One region of the Bradyrhizobium sp. UFLA05-125 genome, then DNA from elsewhere that is predicted to be linked to it. Evidence: riboswitches for the same ligand, from Rfam matches in the RefSeq annotation. Region 1 holds a riboswitch; each other region holds the start of a gene.

What was found. A riboswitch is a leader RNA that binds a small molecule or an ion and turns the genes downstream of it on or off. The one in region 1 is predicted to bind S-adenosylmethionine.
Region 2: another riboswitch for S-adenosylmethionine. It lies ahead of SO156_RS09130 (O-succinylhomoserine sulfhydrylase); the one in region 1 lies ahead of metX (homoserine O-acetyltransferase MetX).
Region 3: another riboswitch for S-adenosylmethionine. It lies ahead of SO156_RS36795 (hypothetical protein); the one in region 1 lies ahead of metX (homoserine O-acetyltransferase MetX).

Annotation. Positions count from the first base shown of each region.
Region 1 is NZ_JBANBJ010000024.1:16,340-23,286, forward strand. Features, by position in the region: gene SO156_RS21470 (hypothetical protein) at 21-491, opposite strand; gene SO156_RS21475 (TIGR02594 family protein) at 771-1,418, opposite strand; gene SO156_RS21480 (alpha/beta fold hydrolase) at 1,655-2,521, shown strand; gene metW (methionine biosynthesis protein MetW) at 2,576-3,238, opposite strand; gene metX (homoserine O-acetyltransferase MetX) at 3,240-4,439, opposite strand; SAM riboswitch at 4,530-4,609, opposite strand; gene SO156_RS21495 (chorismate mutase) at 4,802-5,662, shown strand; gene hisC (histidinol-phosphate transaminase) at 5,692-6,789, shown strand; gene SO156_RS21505 (prephenate/arogenate dehydrogenase family protein) at 6,786-6,947, shown strand, end outside.
Region 2 is NZ_JBANBJ010000006.1:54,576-61,522, forward strand. Features, by position in the region: gene SO156_RS09120 (SGNH/GDSL hydrolase family protein) at 1-182, shown strand, start outside; gene SO156_RS09125 (SGNH/GDSL hydrolase family protein) at 195-1,187, shown strand; gene SO156_RS09130 (O-succinylhomoserine sulfhydrylase) at 1,305-2,492, opposite strand; SAM riboswitch at 2,567-2,646, opposite strand; gene SO156_RS09135 (2'-deoxycytidine 5'-triphosphate deaminase) at 2,756-3,862, shown strand; gene SO156_RS09140 (PAS domain S-box protein) at 3,973-4,395, shown strand; gene SO156_RS09145 (hypothetical protein) at 4,498-5,550, shown strand; gene SO156_RS09150 (MATE family efflux transporter) at 5,805-6,947, shown strand, end outside.
Region 3 is NZ_JBANBJ010000071.1:1,940-8,886, reverse strand. Features, by position in the region: gene SO156_RS36815 (hypothetical protein) at 745-876, opposite strand; gene SO156_RS36810 (hypothetical protein) at 1,199-1,732, opposite strand; gene SO156_RS36805 (hypothetical protein) at 1,758-2,318, opposite strand; gene SO156_RS36800 (ABC transporter substrate-binding protein) at 2,506-3,333, opposite strand; gene SO156_RS36795 (hypothetical protein) at 3,832-4,404, opposite strand; SAM-I-IV-variant riboswitch at 4,441-4,540, opposite strand; gene SO156_RS36790 (ABC transporter substrate-binding protein) at 5,414-6,394, shown strand; gene SO156_RS36785 (FAD-dependent monooxygenase) at 6,932-6,947, opposite strand, start outside.

The DNA.
Region 1 (6,947 bases):
CGCCGCATTGCCTGCTTGGCTTACTTGAAAATCGGTCGACCGCTTCTGATCAGGTTCAGAAAACGGTGAGGCTCGATATAGTCCGTGTTGTCGAGATTGAGCCGGCGTAGCGACGTCGCGCGATTATGCAATGGTTCGATCGCTTCAGCACCGGCGCTGGTATAACCGATCGGCAGGCAGTAGCCGTCGCCATAGTGCATCTCGGCCTTGCCGCCGACCACCGCCGAGATGTCCCGGCCGTAGAAAAAATAGGTCCGCAGGTTTCCCCTCACCACCAACGCGGAGTCATCGAAGGCATTCAGAATCAACGAGTCGGCTTCGAGATTGCCGTCGATGAACGTCCCCTTGGCAAAGCCCGTCGAGAACACCGTGCTGGCGACATTGCCGAGCACAACGAACACCCCACCTTCATCAAATGCACCCGCGCTCCCAAGATCGACCAGGCCGTCGACGGTCAGATCGCCCATCACCAGCGTGTTGAAGGCCGGCACGTCGACGAATTCGGATGCTGCGAGCGGCCCGCGAAGCACGGCACAATCATCCCGCGCAGGTGGGTCAGACTCCAGATCGTAACGGGCGAGCTCCCGCCGAAATCTGGCCGATCCATTGTTCGCCAGAAGCTCGTCGAAGACGGCCCGCGTCACTCTCTCGAACGTCATCCTGCCGCACCCCCCATGATCCGCCGGGCAAATGGCGCTAACCGCCGAGCCCGCGCCTCCTTAAGGTCGCACGAGCCCGACGACAGGTTCGCAATGTGCGGGAACGATCGATCAGTTCGGCATCACGTACGCATAGATCCGCCCGCGCGAGATCGGTGCCTCGCGGACGCGATTGCCGTTGTTGCCGGAGATCATGATCGGATTGCCCTTGGCGTCGATGCCGGTGATGATGCCGACATGGCCGCCGCGGCGACCGCGCGACATGACCGCAATCGCGCCGACCTGCGGACCGGAGACACGCGTTCCGTAATGCGCGAACGAGTTCGCCATGTCGGAGCCGGTGCCCTGGTGGCCGGTGTGCTGGAGCACCATGTTCATGAAACGCGCACACCACAGGCTGCCGCGTCCGGTCGGATTGCCACCGAGATAGCGGCGCGCTTCCGAGACGAGGCCCGAGCCACTGCCAAAGCCGCCCGCCACGGCCGCGGCATTGGCGCTCTGATCATAGCTGGCCTGCGTATCCATGAAGCCGTTCGCCTGCAATTGCGCGGCGCCGCGCTCGAAGCGCGATGAGCCTGCGTGGCGATAGTGATGATGCCTGCGCGCATGGTGCCCGGCGTGATGCACGTGAGCGTGCCGCTCTGCGCTGTGACGATGAGACCGTGCCGATGCTGGAGAGATAGATGCGGCGAACGCCGCGGAGAAGAGAGCCAGCGCGATGACGTGACGCAGCCGGCCGAACGCAAACAACTCAAACATTCTTCATCCTTCGTTGACACCCCCAATCCCCGTCGGCCGGTGCGGCGGCCGACATCCGCGGGTCGTATGAAAGTCGAGATGTGGCGAGAGCAAGGCACAATGCTGCATAGCAGAAATTCGCTTCAGGGAATTTATGCGATGATCCTGTGTCGATGCTGGTCTGATGCTGCCGCATTGCTGCCCACAGCATTAACTGCGATGCTTAACGCGACGGCTCAGAAAGAGGGAAACGGTTAATGCCCCACGCCACGACCAGGGACGATGTCCGCATCTATTTCGAGGAAGCGGGCCACGGCACACCAATCATCTTCCTGCACGAATTCGCGGCCGACTGCACCAATTGGGAGCCGCAGATGCGCTACTTCTCGCGCGGCCGTCGCTGCATCAGCTATTCGGCGCGCGGCTATACGCCGTCGGACGTGCCCGCGTCAGCCGACGTCTACACCTACAAGCACTTCTACACCGATGCACTCGCGGTGCTCGATCATCTTTCGATCGATCGCGCACATCTCGTCGGCCTCTCGATGGGCGCCTATTCCTCGCTCCAGATCGGCCTCAATGCGCCACAGCGCGCGCTATCGATGACGCTGGCCGGCGTCGGTTCAGGCTCGGAGCTCGACAATCTCGAAGCCTGGCGCCAGCAGTGCCGCGCCAACGCCGAGCAGTTCGAAACGCTCGGCTCCGTGGACGTTGCGAAAGCCACGCGCGAGGCGCCGAGCCGGATTCCCTTCCTGGTCAAGGACCCGCGCGGACACGCCGATTTCTATGCCGCACTCGCGCGGCACGATTCCAGGGGCTCGGCCAACACCATGCGCGGCTTCCAGGGCGGCCGCCCCTCGATCTACACGATGACAGATGCGATCAGAGCCGTCGCTACGCCCGCGCTGATTATCTGCGGCGACGAGGACGATCCCTGCATCGGGCCGAGCCTGTTCCTGAAGAAGCATCTGCCGGCGGCGGGACTTGCAATGTTCCCGAAGTCCGGCCACGTGCTCAATCTCGAAGAGCCCGCGCTGTTCAACGAAACGGTGGAGCGGTTCGTCGCGCTGGTGGAAGCCGGGCGTTGGCCAGTACGCGATCCGAGGTCAGTGGCTGCTAATTAGTTTGCTGTCGTTCCGGGGCGCTCGAAGAGCGAACCCGGAATGACACCAGAGGTGTCACTTCCCGCCGCCGCGGCTCAGCAGAAATACGCCCTGCTCGCCGAACAGATTCCACACCCACCAGGGCAATCGCAGCCGCAGCGGACGGCCGTAGAGATCGAGCGCTTCGGCGCGCTCCATCTTCACGCCGATCTCGTCGCAGAGCTGGACGAAGTCCTTGATGGTGCAGAAATGGATGTTGGCGGTGTCGTACCAGGTCGCCGGCAGGTTCTGCGTGCGCGGCATGTGGCCGCCGATCAGGAGCTGCAAGCGCATCTTCCAGTAGCCGAAGTTCGGGAACGACACGATGGCGCGGTGGCCGATGCGCAGAAGATTTTCCAGCACCACCCTCGGCTGCCGCGTCGCCTGAAGCGTCTGCGACAGGATCACATAGTCGAAGGCGTCGTCGGGATAGTTGATGAGGTCGGTGTCGGCGTCGCCCTGCACCACCGCGAGCCCCTTGGCGACGCAGCGGTTGACACCCTCGCGCGACAGCTCGATGCCGCGGCCGTCGATGCCGCGGTTTTCCAGGAGTTGCAGCAGATCGCCGTCGCCACAGCCCACGTCGAGCACCTTCGAGCCGCGCTTGACCATCTCCGCAACCAGCAAATGATCGGCGCGAAACTGGCCGGATTGTTCGGTCGCAAGGCCACCGAGCGGCAGCACTTCCTGTACAGACATTTCAGCCGCCCTTGCCGTTGATGCCGCGCGCCTTGCCCGCGGATTGCAGGAAGGCGCGGGAGATATCGAAGAATTCGGGGACGTCGAGCAGGAAGGCGTCATGGCCGCGATCGGTTTCGATCTCGGCGAACGACACCCGCGCGCTCGACGCGTTGAGCGCGTGCACCAGCGCGCGCGATTCCGAGGTCGGGAACAGCCAGTCGCTGGTGAACGACACCACGCAGAAGCGCGTCTTGACGCCGGCAAACGCCTTCGCCAGCACGCCATCATGGTCGCCGGCGATGTCGAAATAGTCCATCGCGCGCGTCAGGTAGAGATAGCTGTTGGCATCGAACCGCTCGACGAAAGACGAGCCCTGGTAGCGCAGATAGCTCTCGACCTGGAAATCCGCATCGAACGAGAATGTCGGTAGCTCACGGTCCTGCATGCGCCGGCCGAATTTACGATGCAGCGCTGCGTCCGAAAGGTACGTGATGTGCGCAGCCATCCGTGCCACCGCGAGCCCGCGATGCGGATGGATGCCGTGATCGGTATAGCGCCCGTTGCGCCAGTCGGGATCGGCCATGACGGCCTGGCGGCCGAGCTCGTGGAAGGCGATGTTCTGCGCGGAGTGCCGCGTCGAGCAGGCGATTGCGAGCGCCGAGAACACGCGCTCAGGATAGGCCGCGGTCCATTGCAGCACCTGCATGCCGCCCATCGAGCCTCCGACCACCGCAAACAGCGTGTCGATGCCGAGGCGATCGATCAGCATCGCCTGCGCGCGCACCATGTCGGGGATGGTGATGATGGGAAAATCCAGGCCCCACACCTTGCCCGTCGCTGGATTGAGCGAGGCAGGTCCGGTCGAGCCCATGCAGCCGCCGATGACGTTGGCGCAGATGATGAAGTACTGGCCGGGGTCGAGCGGCCGGCCGGGCCCGACCAGGGTCTCCCACCATCCGGGCTTGCCGGTGACGGGGTGGACATTCGCGACATGCTGGTCGCCGGTCAGCGCATGGCAGATCAGCACGGCGTTGGAACGCTCGGCATTGAGCTCGCCATAAGTCTGATAGGCGATCTGGAACGGGCTGAGGTCGATGCCGCAATCGAGGGGCAACGGTTGCTCGGCGCCGAAATACGCAACCTGCGAACTCGGATGATCCGCCTCATGGGAGCGCTCTTCGGCGATCGCGGGGCTCGGTACTGACGTGACGCCAACCATCTGACCATCGACCTCGTTGGCGGCGGCCCTCAAGCCACCGTTGACATCAGGCCATGAAAAACCCGGCCTGAACGATAGGTTCGGCCGGGATCGGATGCGTCCCCGGCCTGTTTAGCGAGTTTTTTAACGTGGCTGCAAGCCGGCCGGCTCAAATGACCACGGAACAGGCAAAAACTAGTTGCTGGAGCGCTTTTCGTCAAGCCGAGGCACCGATTAACCAAAGGGGGCCTTGCGAAGTCAGGCGAAAGAACCGTGATTTCTCTTTGCTTTCGGCGCCCATCCTGCCTAATCAGTCCCTTTGATGCAGCAGGTCCGCCTCTTCCGATCCGCTTTTGAAAACCTCTCAACAGCCCCTGGCAGATATGTCCCAACGTCCGCCCGCGCCACCATCGCTCCAGGAATTGCGCAAGGAGATCGATGCGATCGACGAGGAAGTGCATCGCCTCTTGATGCAGCGCGGCGACATCATCGACCGCCTGATCCAGGCGAAGCAAACGCAGGAGGTCGGCTCGGCTTTCCGGCCGGCGCGCGAGGCCAGCATGATGCGCCGCCTCGTCGAGCGCCATCGCGGCATCCTGCCGCTCGACACCATCGAGAGCATCTGGCGCGTCATCATCTCGACCTTCACTTATGTACAGGCGCCGTTCTCGGTGCATGCCGACGTCTCGGTCGGCGAGTCCGCGATGCGGGATTCGGCGCGATTCCATTTCGGCTTCACCACACCCTATGTGCCGCATTTCAGCGCGCAGGCCGCCGTCGAGGCGCTGGCGAAATCGAAGGGTGATTTGGCTCTGGTCTCGGCGATCTCGAGCCGCACGCCATGGTGGAGCGAGCTCGAGGCCGAGGGCGCGCCGAAAATCATCGCGCGGCTGCCGTTCCTCGAGCGCGCCGACCATCCGGCTGCGCTGCCCGTCTTCGTGATCTCCCGGGTCGCCGACGACGCCATGGTCACGGAGGTCCAGACCTGGAGCGTGCGCGTGTCCGGCTGGAACGCCGACACCGCGAGGGCGCTGGCGCCGCTCGCTGACATCGTCGCGGTGCCCGATACCGCCTTCGACGGCGCTGCGCTGCTGGTGTCGGAGACCGGCATCGGCTTCGAGAAGATCAAAATGGCCCTGATCCGGGCCGGCGCCTCGGTCCGCTCGTCGGCTCTCGTCGGCGGCCACGCAACGCGCTATACGGTGCCTCCGAACGGGTCGGCCAAATCCGATGTGAAGGCTTGAGCCGCCCCGCATCCTTTCCGGAGTAGACGATGTCCCGCCCCGTGCCGAATCCCGGCATTCTCGATATTGCGCCCTACACGCCCGGCAAGAGCCCGGTGCCGGAGCCGGGCCGCAAGGTGTTCAAGCTGTCGGCGAACGAGACGCCGTTCGGGCCCTCGCCGAAGGCGATCGAGGCCTTCACACGTGTGGCGACGCATCTGGAAGACTATCCGGAAGGCACCTCGCGCGTGCTGCGCGAAGCGATCGGCCGCGCCTATGGGCTCGATCCCGACCGCATCATCTGCGGCGCCGGCTCGGACGAGATCCTCAATCTGCTCGCGCACACTTATCTCAGCCAGGGCGATGAAGCGATCTCCACCACCCACGGCTTCCTGGTCTACCCGATCGCCACCATGGCGAACGGCGCGAAGAACGTCGTGGCGGCGGAGGCGAGCTTCACCGCCGACGTCGATGCCATTCTGAAGGCGGTGACGCCGCGCACCAAGCTCGTCTGGCTCGCCAACCCCAACAACCCGACCGGCACCTATCTGCCCTTCGACGAGGTCAAGCGCCTGCGCGCCGGCCTGCCGTCGCACGTGCTGCTCGTGCTCGACGCCGCCTATTGCGACTACGTGTCTCGCAACGACTACGAAATGGGGATCGAGCTGGTCGCGACCACCGAGAACACGGTCGTGACCCACACCTTCTCCAAGATCCACGGCCTCGCCGCGCTGCGCATCGGCTGGATGTTCGGTCCTGCGCATATCATCGACGCCGTCAACCGCATCCGCGGTCCGTTCAACGTCTCGACGCCGGCGATGTATGCCGCGGTCGCCGCGATCGAGGACACCGCGCATCAGCAGATGTCGAAGCAGTTCACCGAGACCTGGCGCAACTGGCTGACCGAGGAGATCGGCAAGCTCGGGCTGAAGGTGACGCCGAGCGTTGCCAACTTCGTGCTGATTCATTTTCCGGCCGAGAAGGGCAAGACCTCCGATGAGGCCGACGCCTTCCTGACCAAACGGGGACTGGTGCTGCGCGCACTGAAGAATTACGGCCTGCCCCATTCACTGCGCATGACCATCGGTACCGAAGAAGCCAACCGCCTCGTGGTCGGGGCCTTACGCGACTTCATGGGGGGCAAATGAGCGTCGCTCCGCACTTCCAGCGCGTTGCACTGATCGGCTTCGGCCTGATCGGCGGCTCGATCGCGCGCGCCGCGAAGCTCCAGGGCCTGGCTTCCGAGATCGTCACCACTGCGCGCTCGGAGAAGACGCGTGCGCGCGTCGCCGAGCTTGGCATCGTC
Region 2 (6,947 bases), on a different contig from region 1:
ACATCCCGCTGTTCGACCGTTTCGCGATCATGCGTCAATGGAATGATCAGGGTCAGTTTGACCTGTTCAATCCGTCGCGCGGGCCGGAGTTGGCGAAACAGGTCCATGATTGCCTTGGCCGGGCGCTGGCGCAGTTCGTCGTCGATGCAGCCCATCTCGGTCCGGCCCAGCAGCAAAACTGAGGTTTAGCGTAAATGAGTTCTTTCCGCCCTTTTGGCCTGACGGCATGGCTGGCTGCGCCCATAGCGGCCGCGCTGCTGATGCCTATTGCGTTGTCACCCGCCCACGCGCAGGCCGTGGCTGCCGCACCGACGGACCCGCAGGCCGCTGGTCCGGCCCCCGCGCCGCAGGCCACGACCACCGCGACCAGCCAGCAAGAATCTCCCGGACAGCGCGGGTTCACCGCGCGGGCCATCGACAAGGTCAAGCAGGTCGCCAAATCTGCCGGCGACATCTTTGGCCGTGTGCCATGCCTGCCGCCGAGGGGCAGCGCGAAATCGATGGGCTCGCTGCCGCATGTCGCGGGCAAGCTGGTCGCGGGCAAGCCGGTCGTCATCGTCGCGTTCGGTTCGTCGTCGACGGCAGGCTTCGGTGCGAGCTCGCCTGATTTCAACTATCCGAACCGGCTTGCCGCGCAGCTCCGCCGGCAATATCCGACCGCCGACATCACCGTCATCAACGCCGGCGTCGGCGGCGAGGACGCGCCCGAGATGATGAAGCGCCTCCAGAAAGAGGTGATCGACGTGCATCCGGACCTCGTGATCTGGCAGGTCGGCACCAATGCGGTGCTGCGCAACCTCGATCCGGGCGACACCGCCAAGCTCGTCGAGGACGGCATCACGCGCATCCAGGCGGCGGGCGATGCCGACATCGTGCTGGTCGATCCGCAGTATTCGCCGCGCGTCACCGAGCGCCCCGAGAGCGCCGGCAAGATGGTGAAGCTGCTCGGCCGCGTCGCGGAACTCCGCCACGTTGGTATCTTCCCGCGCTTCGAGGTGATGCGCGACTGGCACGAGAAGCAGGCCATTCCGGTCGAGAGTTTCGTGATCTCCGACGGCCTGCACATGAATGATTGGGGCTACGCGTGCTTCGCGCAGCTCCTCGGCGACGACATCATCCGTTCCGTCGGCCAGATCAAGCTCGGTGTCAACGTGCCTGCGGACGTGCGGACCTACCGGCCGATGTAGCTCCATTGCCGTAGGGTGGGTTAGCGAAGCGTAACCCACCACTTCTTTCGACGAGTGGAGAACTAAAGAGGTGGGTTACGCCTTCGGCTAACCCACCCTACGATTTCGAGAACGTGGTTACGCCTTCTCCAGCGCCGCGGTGAGATCCTCGATCAGATCGTCGGCATGCTCGAGCCCTGCGGAGAAGCGGATAAAACCTTCGCTGATGCCGAGCGCGGCGCGGTCTTCCGGCTTCAGGCGCTGGTGCGTCGTGGTCGCCGGATGCGTCACCAGGCTCTTGGCATCGCCGAGATTGTTGGAAATCTTGGCGAGCTTCAAGGCATTGAGCACGCGGAAGGCGGCCTGCTTGCCGCCCTTGACCTCGAAGCCGACCAGCGTCGAGCCGCCGCGCATCTGCTTCTTCACGAGGGCCGCTTGTGGATGATCGGCGCGGCCGGGATAGACCAGCCGCGAAATCTTCGGATGGCTCGCGAGCACTTCGGCAACGCGGGCCGCGGTGTCGGTCTGCGCACGCACGCGCACGCCGAGCGTCTCCAGTCCCTTGAGCAGGACCCAGGCGTTGAATGGCGAGATCGACGGCCCGGTCTGGCGCATGAAGTTATGGACGTGCTCGGCGATGAACGCTTCCGAAGACAGGATGACGCCGCCGAGGCACCGGCCCTGGCCGTCGATGTGCTTGGTCGCGGAGTAGACGACGACGTCGGCACCGAGTGCCAGCGGGCTCTGCCAGATCGGCGTCGCGAACACATTGTCGACGACGAGTCGCGCGCCGCCCTTGTGGGCGATCTCGGCAATGGCGGGAATGTCGAGCACGTCGAGCGTCGGATTGGTCGGGCTCTCCAGGAAGAACGTCTTGGTGTTCGGCTTGACCGCGCGCTGCCACTGGTCGAGATCGAGGCCATCGACCAGCGTGGTCTCGATGCCGTAGCGCGGCAACAGATCCTGCACCACGTAGAGACACGAGCCGAACAGCGCCTTTGATGCCACCAAGTGATCGCCGGCCTTCAAGGGCGCGAGGATCGCGGTCGTCACCGCGGCCATGCCGGTTGCTGCCGAGCGGGCGGCTTCGGCGCCTTCGAGCTCGATCATGCGCTGCTCGAACATCGCGATCGTCGGGTTGGAATAGCGCGAATAGATGAAGCCGGGATCCTCGCCCTTGAACCGCGCCTCGCATTCCTCGGCGCTTGCGTAGACGTAACCCTGTGTGAGGAACAGCGCCTCGGACGTCTCGCCATATTGCGAGCGCAGGGTGCCGGAATGAACCAGCCGGGTTTCGGGACGGTAAGTAGCGGGCGACTTCGACATAGGTACCTCCGACATGACCATTGATGCGAAAATGGTCACAAAAAAACCGGCCTGGATATCTCCACTGGCCGGGATCACAGAGGTCCCCGGCCTGTTTAGCGATTTATTTAACGTGGCTGCAAGCCGGCCGGCTCAAATCACCACGGGATAAGTCATGCTCATATTCCGCCATGGCCTTTTCGTCAAGGCATGCATCGGATAGCGGTAAAAGGTTCGTTTTACGCATTTTTGGATGCGTTTTGACCCGAGATGAGGACCACCGGTTGACGTTCACGGTCGCCGCCGACGCCAATGGTATCCTGCCCGACCGCATGATCGCGGCGATGGCAGATGACGGGCTCATCCTGCCTGCTTACGACTTCGTCGAAAGCCAGATCCAGCCGGCGAGCCTCGATCTGCGCCTCGGTGATATCGCTTACCGTGTCCGCGCGAGCTTCCTGCCCGGGCCCGGCGCCACTGTCGCCGAACGCATCGACGAGCTGAAGCTGCATGAGTTCAGCCTCACCGACGGCGCGGTGCTGGAGACCAATTGCGTCTACATCGTGCCGCTGCTCGAGAGCCTCGCGCTGCCGCCGGAGATCGTCGCGGCCGCCAATCCGAAAAGCTCGACCGGGCGGCTCGACGTCTTCACCCGCGTGATCGCCGACGGCACCCGCCGTTTCGACATGATCGGTGCGGGCTATCACGGCCCGCTCTATGCCGAGATCAGCCCAAAAACGTTTCCGGTACTGGTGAGCGAGGGCTCGCGGCTCTCGCAGGTGCGCTTCCGCACCGGCGATGCCATCCTCAACATCGATCAGCTCGAGGCGCTTCATGCGACCGAGCGCCTCGTCGACATTGACGAGGCCGATCTCACCGGTGGTGTCGCCGTCTCCGTCGATCTCTCCGGCGAAAAGGGCGGCGGCTTCGTCGGTTATCGCGCCAAGCGCCACACCGGCGTCGTCGATGTCGATCGCCGTGCCGGCTACGCGGTCGAGGATTTCTGGGAGCCGATCTCGGCGCGTCCCGACGGCAGCCTCATCCTCGATCCTGGCGAGTTCTACATCCTCGCCTCCAAGGAAGCGGTGCAGGTTCCGCCGGACTATGCCGCGGAGATGGTGCCGTTCGATCCGCTGGTCGGCGAATTCCGCGTGCACTATGCCGGGTTCTTCGATCCCGGCTTCGGCTACGCCGGTGCGGGCGGGCAGGGGGCGCGCGCGGTGCTCGAGGTGCGCTCGCGCGAGGTGCCCTTCATCCTCGAGCACGGCCAGATCGTCGGCCGTCTCGTCTACGAAAAAATGTTGGCGCGCCCCGACGCCATGTACGGCCAGCGCATCGGCTCGAACTACCAGGCGCAGGGCCTGAAGCTCTCCAAGCACTTTCGGGTGTAGCCGTATTTCGTAGCCCGGATGGAACGCAGCGAAATCCGGGGCTTTCGCCAAGCAGGGTCCGGGATTACGCTTCGCTCCATCCGGACTGCTCCTCGGTGAAGGAGGGCGAAATGACAGATCAATCCGAACTCGACGCAAGAATCCTTGATGATGCCGCGGATGCGCTGATCTATTCGGATCGGGCGGGCACGATCGTTCGATGGAATCGCGCATCGAGCGCTCTGTTCGGCTTCTCGGCACAAGAAGCGCTCGGCCAGAACCTCGACCTGATCGTACCCGAGCATTTGCGCGCCGCGCATTGGAAGGGCTTTGAGAGTGCGACGTCGAGCGGCACGATGAAGCTTGCCGGCCGGCCCACGCTGACCCGCGCGCTGCACAAGAGCGGGCGCAAGCTCTATATCGAGATGACCTTTGCGCTGGTCCGCGATGTTGCTGGTGCCGTGCTTGGCGCCGTGGCTATGGCGCGCGACGCGACCGAGAGGGTCGAGCGCGAGCGCGCGGCCAAGGCCGCATCGCCGCCGCAAACTTCGTGATGCGGAATTGGACGAAGGAGCTGAGGCGCCCTGCATGAGCGTCCGGTTGCCTGTCACCGGGGGCGGTGACACACTCGATCAAAACAATGATCGGGAGCGAGCATGGCCACCGCTTTGGACTCCGCGCAGGAAGCCCAGTGGAAACGCTGGCGTGCCATCGCCGATCTCTACCACGCTTATTTCACCGGCCTCATCCTCACCGTGGTGACGCGGCGCGGCACGGCGGATGCTGCCGAGTTCGTCTTCCGTGTGTTTCGCCGCCAGCAGCAGGAGCGTTTCCTGCCAGGGCTCGACAAGCTCGGGCTGCGCCATCTGCCGCCGGCGGTCGCGGCCGCGCAATATCACTATCTCTCCAACTGGATCGGCGGCGTGCATGTCGAATACATGTATGAGAGCGATCGCAAGGCCTGGATCCGCTATCCGCCACCGCGCTGGATCTGGAAGGGCCCCGCGATCTGCGGCATTCCCGGCGAAGTGTCACGCGCGATGCTGCGTGGCTGGCACGCCAACAATGGCGTCGTGCTCGGCGACCTCAGGCTCGGCTTCGTCTGCACCAAGCAAAGCGTCGATGGCCAGGATGGGCTCGAAGGTTACTACTACGAATATGATGATCCCCTCGAACTCGCCCAGCGCCTGGTATTCGCGCGCCATCTCGAAGCACCACTCTTCGATGCGAACAGCGCGCCGGCACTGCCGGTCGCGAGCTGGCCAAAGCCGCGGCTGGAAAAAGCCTATCGTAATTACGCGATGGAATATGTCCGTACGGCCGCGCCCGTGATGGTGCAGTTGTTTGGTCCCGAGGATGCCGGATATTTGCTGCATCTGACGGGCAAGCTGATCGGCATGCAGAGTTTTGACGAGGCCGCGGCGGCGCTGGGCACGCGCCGCGGCGGCGCGAAGGAGTTTGCATCTTTCTTGAACGTGCTGCTCGCCGCGCAGGACGATGCGGCCGATCTTGCTGCGTCGGGAGGCACATTCGAAATCCGCCAGCAGAGCTGGAAGCTGATGGACGACGTGGCGGATTACCATCGCGCTTGCGCGAAGGTGCTGGAAGGCCTGTTCGAAGGCCTTGCGGCCGGGTGCGGGCGTCATATCGATGTCAGTTTGAAAGCTGGCACAGGCGGCAAGCCTCCACTGGTGTGGAGCATCGGCTAGGCAACCCTCGATCCGTGCACTCCATCTCGCCGCGCTTGCGGGGATAGTGAAGCACCTTCCGCGTGCCGAAATGCGCCACCGCATGGGGGCCTGTGCGCGGGACGCAGGTGGAATCAGCCTCTGGCGTGCTAACACTGGTCATTCATCTCGTTCGTGCAGGGGTTGAATCCGGTCAATTGACGGTGAACGTGATCGCGCTCACAGACGCCGCGGCCAATTCGCCGTAGCAGTTCAGAAGGCTTTTCGGAGAGGAAATGTCCGACGTCGGCGTCGCCGAGCTTCCCGTCGAGGAGGAGCGTCCCGAGCCGCCGCCATCGCGGCCGGAGAGGCCTGCTGCGCCACGCAGCGCGCTGGTCGATGGACCGATCCTGCGCACGCTGCTCAGCCTCGCCTGGCCGAATGTGATCGGGCTGTCCGCGGGCACCTGCGTAGTGATCGCGGAGACCTCCTATATCGGCCGCCTCGGCGTGGAATCGCTCGCCGCGATGGCGCTGGTGTTTCCTTGCGTGATCCTGATGATGACGATGTCCGGCGGTGCGATGGGCGGCGCGGTGGCCTCCGCGATCGCGCGTGCGCTCGGTGCCGGCGATCGCGATCGCGCCGGCACGCTTGCCGCGCACGCGCTCCTGATTGGCATCGCCTTTGGCCTCGTCTTCATGCTGGGCATGCTGATCTTCGGGCCGCATCTGCTCGAGCTGCTTGGCGGCCGCGGCAACGTGCTGGCGCAGGCGATCGCCTACACGCAGGTGTTCTTCGGCGGCGCGGTGCTGGCCTGGCTGCTCAATACCTTGGCCGGCGTGCTGCGCGGTACCGGCAACATGAAGCTGCCTTCCCTGTTAATGCTCAATTCGGCGGTGTGTCAGATCATCCTGGGCGGCACGCTGGGTCTCGGGCTTGGGCCGATCCCGCAATTCGGCATGCGCGGCGTCGCCGCCGGCGCGCTTATCGCCTATACGATCAATATCAGCGTGATGAGCTGGTACCTGTTTTCCGGCCGCGCCCGCGTCGTTCCGAAGCTGGCCGGCTTGAAGATCCAGTGGGCGATGTTCTTCGACATCCTGAAAGTGGGCGCCATCGCCTGCTTCTCGCCGCTGCAATCGGTGCTGACGATCTCGATCTTCACCCACCTGCTGGCAAAATTCGGCACGGCGATCCTCGCCGGTTACGGCGTCGGTGCGCGGCTCGAATTTCTGCTGATCTCGATCGCGTTCGCGTTCGGCATCGCCTCGGTGCCGATGGTCGGCATGGCGATCGGTGCCGGCAAGATCGCACGCGCACGCCGTATTGCCTGGACGGCCGGCGTGGCCGCATTCTTCGCGGTGGGCACGCCCGCGAGCCTGGTTGCGATCTTCCCCGATCTCTGGGTCAATATCTTCACCGACAGTGCGACCGTGCGC
Region 3 (6,947 bases), on a different contig from region 1:
AGCGGGGCGCTCGCCCTAGTGGGCTGACCTGTGGCTCGTGATGGGAAAGCAATATCAGGACATCGACGCGCTAACGCGCAGCGAGGAGGCAGCTCCCACCGGGGTGGGGTACAACCCCCCTGATGGCCCGCTTATGCAAGGAGCGGGGCCCCCATTGGGTCCGCCACGAATTTTGAGGCCTCTACACCGACTCGTGTAGAGCCTACTGAGGGGCCTGTGTGCAGACCGCCTGCGCAGACAGCCACATGACCGCTAGATGTGGAGGATGAGCGCAAGAAAAAGCCCGCCGCTGTGGCCGCCATGCACTGGCCAATAATCAAACGTAGTGAGAGCCTGCTGGGAGGGTTGGCGAGAGGAAGGAGTCGCCAATGGTGAGCGGCAGATCGAGATTGCGAGTCGCGGTGCGTGCGCTATTGAAGACTAGAGGGCGGATCAAGCGTCGTGTTCGTCGGCGGAGTTTGCCTGCGCATAGATAGCGCTACGACCTTGAGCTTGAGCCAGAGGGCGTCAAGTAAATGCAGGACTTCCCGTGCATTTACCGATGGGACCGACAAGACCGCAAGGGCCAGCCGTGCCGCGTTCTCGCGCGAGGAAACATGAACAGTTGCCTCGTTGAGTTTCCTGACGGCTACCGCATGGTGACTAGCCGCAATGCGATAGGCAAAGCCGCTGGTTCAGTTTCGGGGAGGGAAGCTGAGGGACCGGCGGGCATTACGCTTTGACCACGCCAAGGGGCCCTGAGGCTCAAATGCCCGTCGAATGCCTGATCTGGCCCATCATTTGTTGAGCCGCCCGCGTGTATCGACCGGCCGAGAGTTGCTGATCCAGCACGTACAGGGCGACTATTGCAATAAGGCCTGCAGCAATGAATTTCATGGCGGCCCCCGAGAAACGATTCCCGCAGGGAAGATGACGAAGAGTCCGGGGCGAAATTAGGACGCCGCTTGTGCAGGGAAGTCCTACTCAATGTCCGCTATGCCCCTGATAGCGGCGCGAAAGCGGACATCCCAAGAAGTCCGGGCTGGGCCAACTGCGGACTCATGCACTGCAGCGGATATTGCCGCTTCATTCGAGCACTGCGTCGGCATCCACGATGATTGTTTCAGGGATCGTGATCCCGAGGGCTTTCGCGGTCTTGAGGTTCACGACCAGCTCTCTCGCAGGGCGCTCGATGGGGACGGCGTTCCGTAGTCGACCGCTACTGGTCTCGTTCCAGCTTGGTCAGCAATATCTCCTCAAGATCCTCGGGTACGGCGAGGCGCCGGATCACTCTGGGCCAGAGCTCAATAGGCGGCGAGGCAAGCAGGTCCTCAGACAGCGTCACCACGTGAAGATCGTCGTTAAGATGCGTTCTAAGCCCGCAATGCTGTGCACGACATGCGACACGTGGATGGCATTCGCGATAACGGCAGATGCGACCAAGGTAATGCCCGGCGATATCAGCGAGGAAGATGTCGGCCCCGAGGTTAATGGTCTGAGCTAATCCCTTAAGGCGCCGGCCGGCATTTGCCAGCGGTGTCAAATCCATCGCCCGCTCAACCGTCACGAGAAGATCGACATCCTTTGGGATAGCCTTAGCGGTGGCCAGAGAACCCAAAAGAGCAATGCGCCGTACACCCGGACAGAGACGCGCAGCCCGCACAAAGGAATGAGCCCCAAGAAGTAACGGCCGGCGCGGCTCGGCAATCGAGGGCGAAGGACCGCGAGGTCGATGCCGCCGCATTTTGCTCATGCGGCATCCTGTACGGAAGGATACATCATAGGCCTTGATGTTCGTCGAAGCCGGCTTCGTGCCAAATGCTGTCTAATTCATCACCTATTCCCGAGCCGACCAGCCTTGCGCGTGACCTAAAGGTTCCGAGGCGTTTGGCGCAGGCGTACCGCTCGGTTAACGGCAGATCCAGGACACGTTTCACGGCCTGGTCATACATGCGGATCAGCGCAACAAAGTAACGCTCATCTTCAAAGGCGCAGGACTCAAGGAAGCTCAAAGCCTCCTCGCAATAGAAGATCGACAATTCGGCCAGCCCAGCCGGCTCTCCAATCGCCTTCTTGTAATCCGCGATTGCCTTCTTGGCCTTTGATATCGATACAGCGTGGCTTCTCATCAAGTCAGGGCAAATCCAGCGCGAGATAATCGCCTTGTAAGGACCAAGCTGATCGGAGCCCAGGCCTAAACGGGTATGCAGGAATGCCTTGTTGACCTTGTCCGCAGCATAGAGGTCCTGGACCAACCCCAGGAGGCCAGCGCGGTCGAACGATTGGAGTGCCGCCTTGACGGCCTTCCAGCTTGGCAACGTGCTTTTCTCGTCGGCCACGACCCACAAAATCCTTCAACGACCGTTTTTGGTGCATCAGACTACCAAATGCGAACTGGCTTTGGCCAAGGCGACCAATGCGCCTTCGTCCGATGTCCGCTTGGCCCCAAAAGTGATTGATTGTTGCGCGCGCCGAAATGACGCGACGGGCCAACAACAGACTCATGCACCGCAATATTTTACATCTCTATTCGACCAATTCATCGGCAAGCGCGAGCAGCTTCGGCGGCACCGCGAGGCCGAGCTGCTTGGCCGTTTTCAGATTGATCACTAGCTCAAATTTTGTCGGCTGCTCGACCGGAATATCGCCTGGCTTTGCGCCGCGCAGGATTTTATCCACATAGTCTGCCGCGCGTCGAAACCGTTCCGTATAACTTGGTCCATAGGACAGCAGCGCGCCGGCCTTTACAAAATCGCTGGTGCTAAAAACTGTCGGCAGTTCCGCGGCAAGTGCAGATGTCACGATAGCGGTTCGGTTGGCAACCATAAGCTGATCGACCGCAACATAAACTGCGTTCGCTCTGGTCTTTAACCCCTGAAGTGCCGAAGGGATATCCTCCGCTCTCTGGATCACAAGTGGAATGACCTCAAGGCCAAGCATGCGCGCAGCGGCCTGGGTTTCGCCCATTTCGAGGACCGGCTGGACGTTGCCAATGTTGAACATGATTGCCAGCCGGCGCAAGTGAGGAACAAGCTCACGCGCGAGTTCGATTCGTTTGCCGACCAGTTCGTTGGCCTGGATCGATAGTCCAGTGACATTGCCACCGGGGTGCGCCAGGCTTGCAACCAGGCCGCTACCGACCGGGTCGATCCCCACTGCGAAAACAATGGGAATGACCGCTGTTGCCTCCCTAACCACGGGAACAGCGCTGCCGACCGTGACAACTACATCGACCTTGAGACGGGCAAACTCCGCTGCAATCTCGGCATAGCGCTCGGTACGGCCCTGCGACCAGCGATACTCGATTAGGATGTTACTACCCTCGATCCAACCAAGTTCACGCAGGCGCGCCACAAAGGCAGATGTCCATGGACCAAAGGCTAAAGCGTCCGCACCCAAGAACCCTATAGTAGGGAGCTTGCTGACTTGCTGCGCCCTCGTTATCGCGGGCCACGCAGCCGCTCCGCCGATGAGACCTATGACCTCCCGCCGCCGCATGTTAGCCCCTCGCTCAGCAGGCAGGATCATGCGCCTCAGACGAGCGATTTGATAGGGCGGAAAACGAGCTTTCGCCGCTGCAAAATGAAGTGCGCGCTGATGTCTGGGTTGGGTCAAAACCGGTAAACCTCAACCCGAGCAGATGTTTTCCGTTTTGCCCCCAAGAGCGGACACAACGGCTTCCGTCGGCAAGGCGCTGGGCATCGGCACTGGCACGGTGCAGCGCGTAATAATGGGAGCAGCCGCGCCCTTTCGGCGTCGACGCGCTAAGGCGGCGGACTGCTTCTCAGTGAAACAGAACGGCCGCCGGTGAGGTTTCCGGAGGGCCAGGGCTCGTTTGACCAATGTGCACCTCTAGGTACCCTCCACAATCTTAATCGGCATGCCGAGGTCGATGAGCCGCGCCTGTAGGAGCGACAGCGACAACATATCCTTCGCGTTGACATAATGCGTGCTGTCGCCTGGGTGGGATCCGATGTTGAAATCTAGAAGCGGTCCACGCTCGGAGCCGCGGTTAGGGCCGAGGTCGATTTTTTGGAGCAGGTGATAAGCCCTAGCGAGCGGACCACCTTCGATGTCGAACCAGTCCTCCCAGTAGCGCACACTCATGGGCCTGTCGAAGTCAACCGGCTCAATCAAGTGCGAGGAACAGATTTTCTCGATCTCACTGTCGGTCCGGTGCGGGATGCTCTCGCTGACAAAGAATTTTCTCCACGTCGGCGGGGGTGGTGCAACGCTCCACGGGCCGAGCGTAAGCTGGTAGCCCTCGTCTGGAATTTCATGCCAATACATGGTCTCGACCACCTGTGACGGCGACGAGAGCAGGGGCTGATTATTCCGGTGAATGAAGGAGCGCGCGTCCTTCACAAACGCCGTCGTCAGCAGCGCACCGGCACCGATCAGAAATCCACGTCGTGATTGCAGCATAAAAAATCCTCCGAAATGGCACACGCATCTGGAGGACTGGCGACCTACTGTTGCCCTTGCGGGCCACATCGTCGTGCCACCGTTGCCGGTCTAAGGCTGGTTGGCGGGGCCGTCAGGCCCTCTCAGGATGCAGACTTATAGATAGCCCGTTTGCAAGCCATGTCAAATTCCACCCGCGTGAGACGCTCCAGGATGGGCCAGATCGAATCCGAAAAGAGAAGAGGCCTGCGGGTCGTGCCTTTCATCATGCCGCGCGATGGCTTGCTTCGCCAATCTGTGGCCTTCGTCGTCACCAGCATCTAGCACTTTTGGTAATTTCTCCGACGAGTGGCGGGAGGCCAAGCCGCTATATTTGGCTAAACCACCGTTTAGAATCTGTACGATCCGCGTTTTCGGAATCGCAGCGATTCATTTCTGCCGTGTGAGTGCGATGGTGAGGTATCTCCGGCGCTCGCGCTTCCCTGAGCAGATATACTGGAAGCGCTCGAAGACCCACTGAGCCGCTGGAGCGCGCGTTGCGGGACATCAGCGCAGACGTATCGATGGATGTCCAGACCGTCACACGCTGCGCCTAATGGCTCTTGCTGCCCTCGCGGTGGACGCTATCGCTGAAGGGGGGAGGCCCCGGGGCGGTCAGCCGGGATTGAAGCGAGCAGGGTAGCGGTACCGGTTACTGACACATGTTTTCACGCCAGTGAAGCGTGTAGGCCATAGCGCCCCAATCGCGAGGCCTTATCTCGATGGCAACAAGTTGCAGACTGATTGAACAGTCCTGCTGGAGGCCTAAGGAGGCGCTGACACAGAACGCCGTGAACTTCCGCTTCGGGCCGCATAGCGGACGATACCCTGACTTGCCGCTGGCTGAACCAGTTGCGAATGACCCAACCCGGTAATCGACCTGATGATCGTCTGAGGCCGATTGTGGGCCATTTCTCCCTCGCCGCTCGTTCGTATCCTGTTATGATCTAGCCTTCCGCAAGGCGTGGCCCAAAGGCTTGGGGACTGCTTGATGAGACGGCGCGATTTCATCACGCTTCTCTGCGGCGTTGCTGCAGCTTGGCCGCTCGCCACGCACGAGCAGCAGCCGACGAAGCTGCCGACCATCGGAATTCTGGGCTCGGGAACGCCTGAGGTCCAGGGTCAATGGTGGGCCGCCTTTGTTGAGCGGCTGCGCGTACTGGGTTGGATCGAGGGTCGAAACGTCGCGATCGCGTACCGCTGGGCAGAAGGCCGCAGCGAGCGCTACACCGAGATTGCGGCTGAGTTTGTCCGGCTCGACGTCGAGATCATTGTCACCGAGGGCACGACCGCCATCGCCGCCGCCAAGCGGGCGACGTCCGACATCCCGATCGTGTTCGCGGCGGCAGGGGACCCGCTAGGCACGGGTCTGGTTGCTAGTCTGGCGCGACCTGGCGGCAATGTCACGGGCCTGTCGATTCAGCAGACCGATGTTGCCGCTAAGCGACTCGAACTCTTGCGAGAGGTTGTCCCCGGCCTCCGACGGCTTGCGATCTTGGCCAACATCGGGAATGCCGGCGCTCTTCTGGATATGGACGAGGTCGAGGCAACGACCCGCACGCTAGGCCTTGAGGCCACCAAGCTCCAAATCCGGCGTGCAGAGGATATTGTGCCCGGCTTTGACGGGATCAAGGGCCGCACGGACGCACTTTATGTCGTCCTTGATCCGCTGATAAACACTAACCGGACTCGCATCAACAGCCTAGCGCTGGGCGCGCGACTGCCAACGATACACAGTCACGAAGGGCTAGTCGAAGCGGGCGGTCTAATGTCCTATGGACCAAACTTCGTGGAACTGCACCGACGCGCCGCCGAACTTGTCGACAAGATTCTGCACGGGGCGAAGCCGGGTGACATCCCGGTCGAGCAACCGACAAAATTCGAACTGGCTATCAACTTGAAGACCGCGAAGGCGCTCGGCCTCAGCGTGCCTCCGACGCTGCTGGCCCGCGCCGATGAGGTGATCGAATAGTCCGCCGCGACATCTCTTGTTGGCCCATCACGTCATTTCGCGGCGATGCGTTATCGGGGCATAGCGGACATTGATTAGGAGGCACCGTCTACCTGCAACTGCAACTGCGGATTTTATTGCAGTAGCGGCTACGGCACCTCGCATTGGAGTACTTGAACAGACCCGCTGGACGTCGAAGCGGCGGTGCTTAAAAGACAGATTGCGCTAGCGGGCGATCCGGTAGCCATGCGGATGGGCGCGCCGATATCGGCCCGACTACCCATCACGCACGGCGCAACAGTAAGCACACGCTCCGCCTAACGTCGTGGGAGGGGGAGGACCCGCGGGATTAGTCGGGATTAAAGCGACCAAGGTACCGGCACCGGTAACTGAGGGCTGGCTCGAGCATCCGGCGGACAAAGCCCTACCGAGCGCTGCGTGCGACTTGCTGGGGTGTAGGCAGTGAGACCGTTCGAGGCCCACGTCTGTTTTGCCCCACAGCGGCGCGAGAGCAGACATTTCGGGACTGCCACTTTGGGCCAATTTCGGAAGTTGCTGCTAGATCGATCCGGCG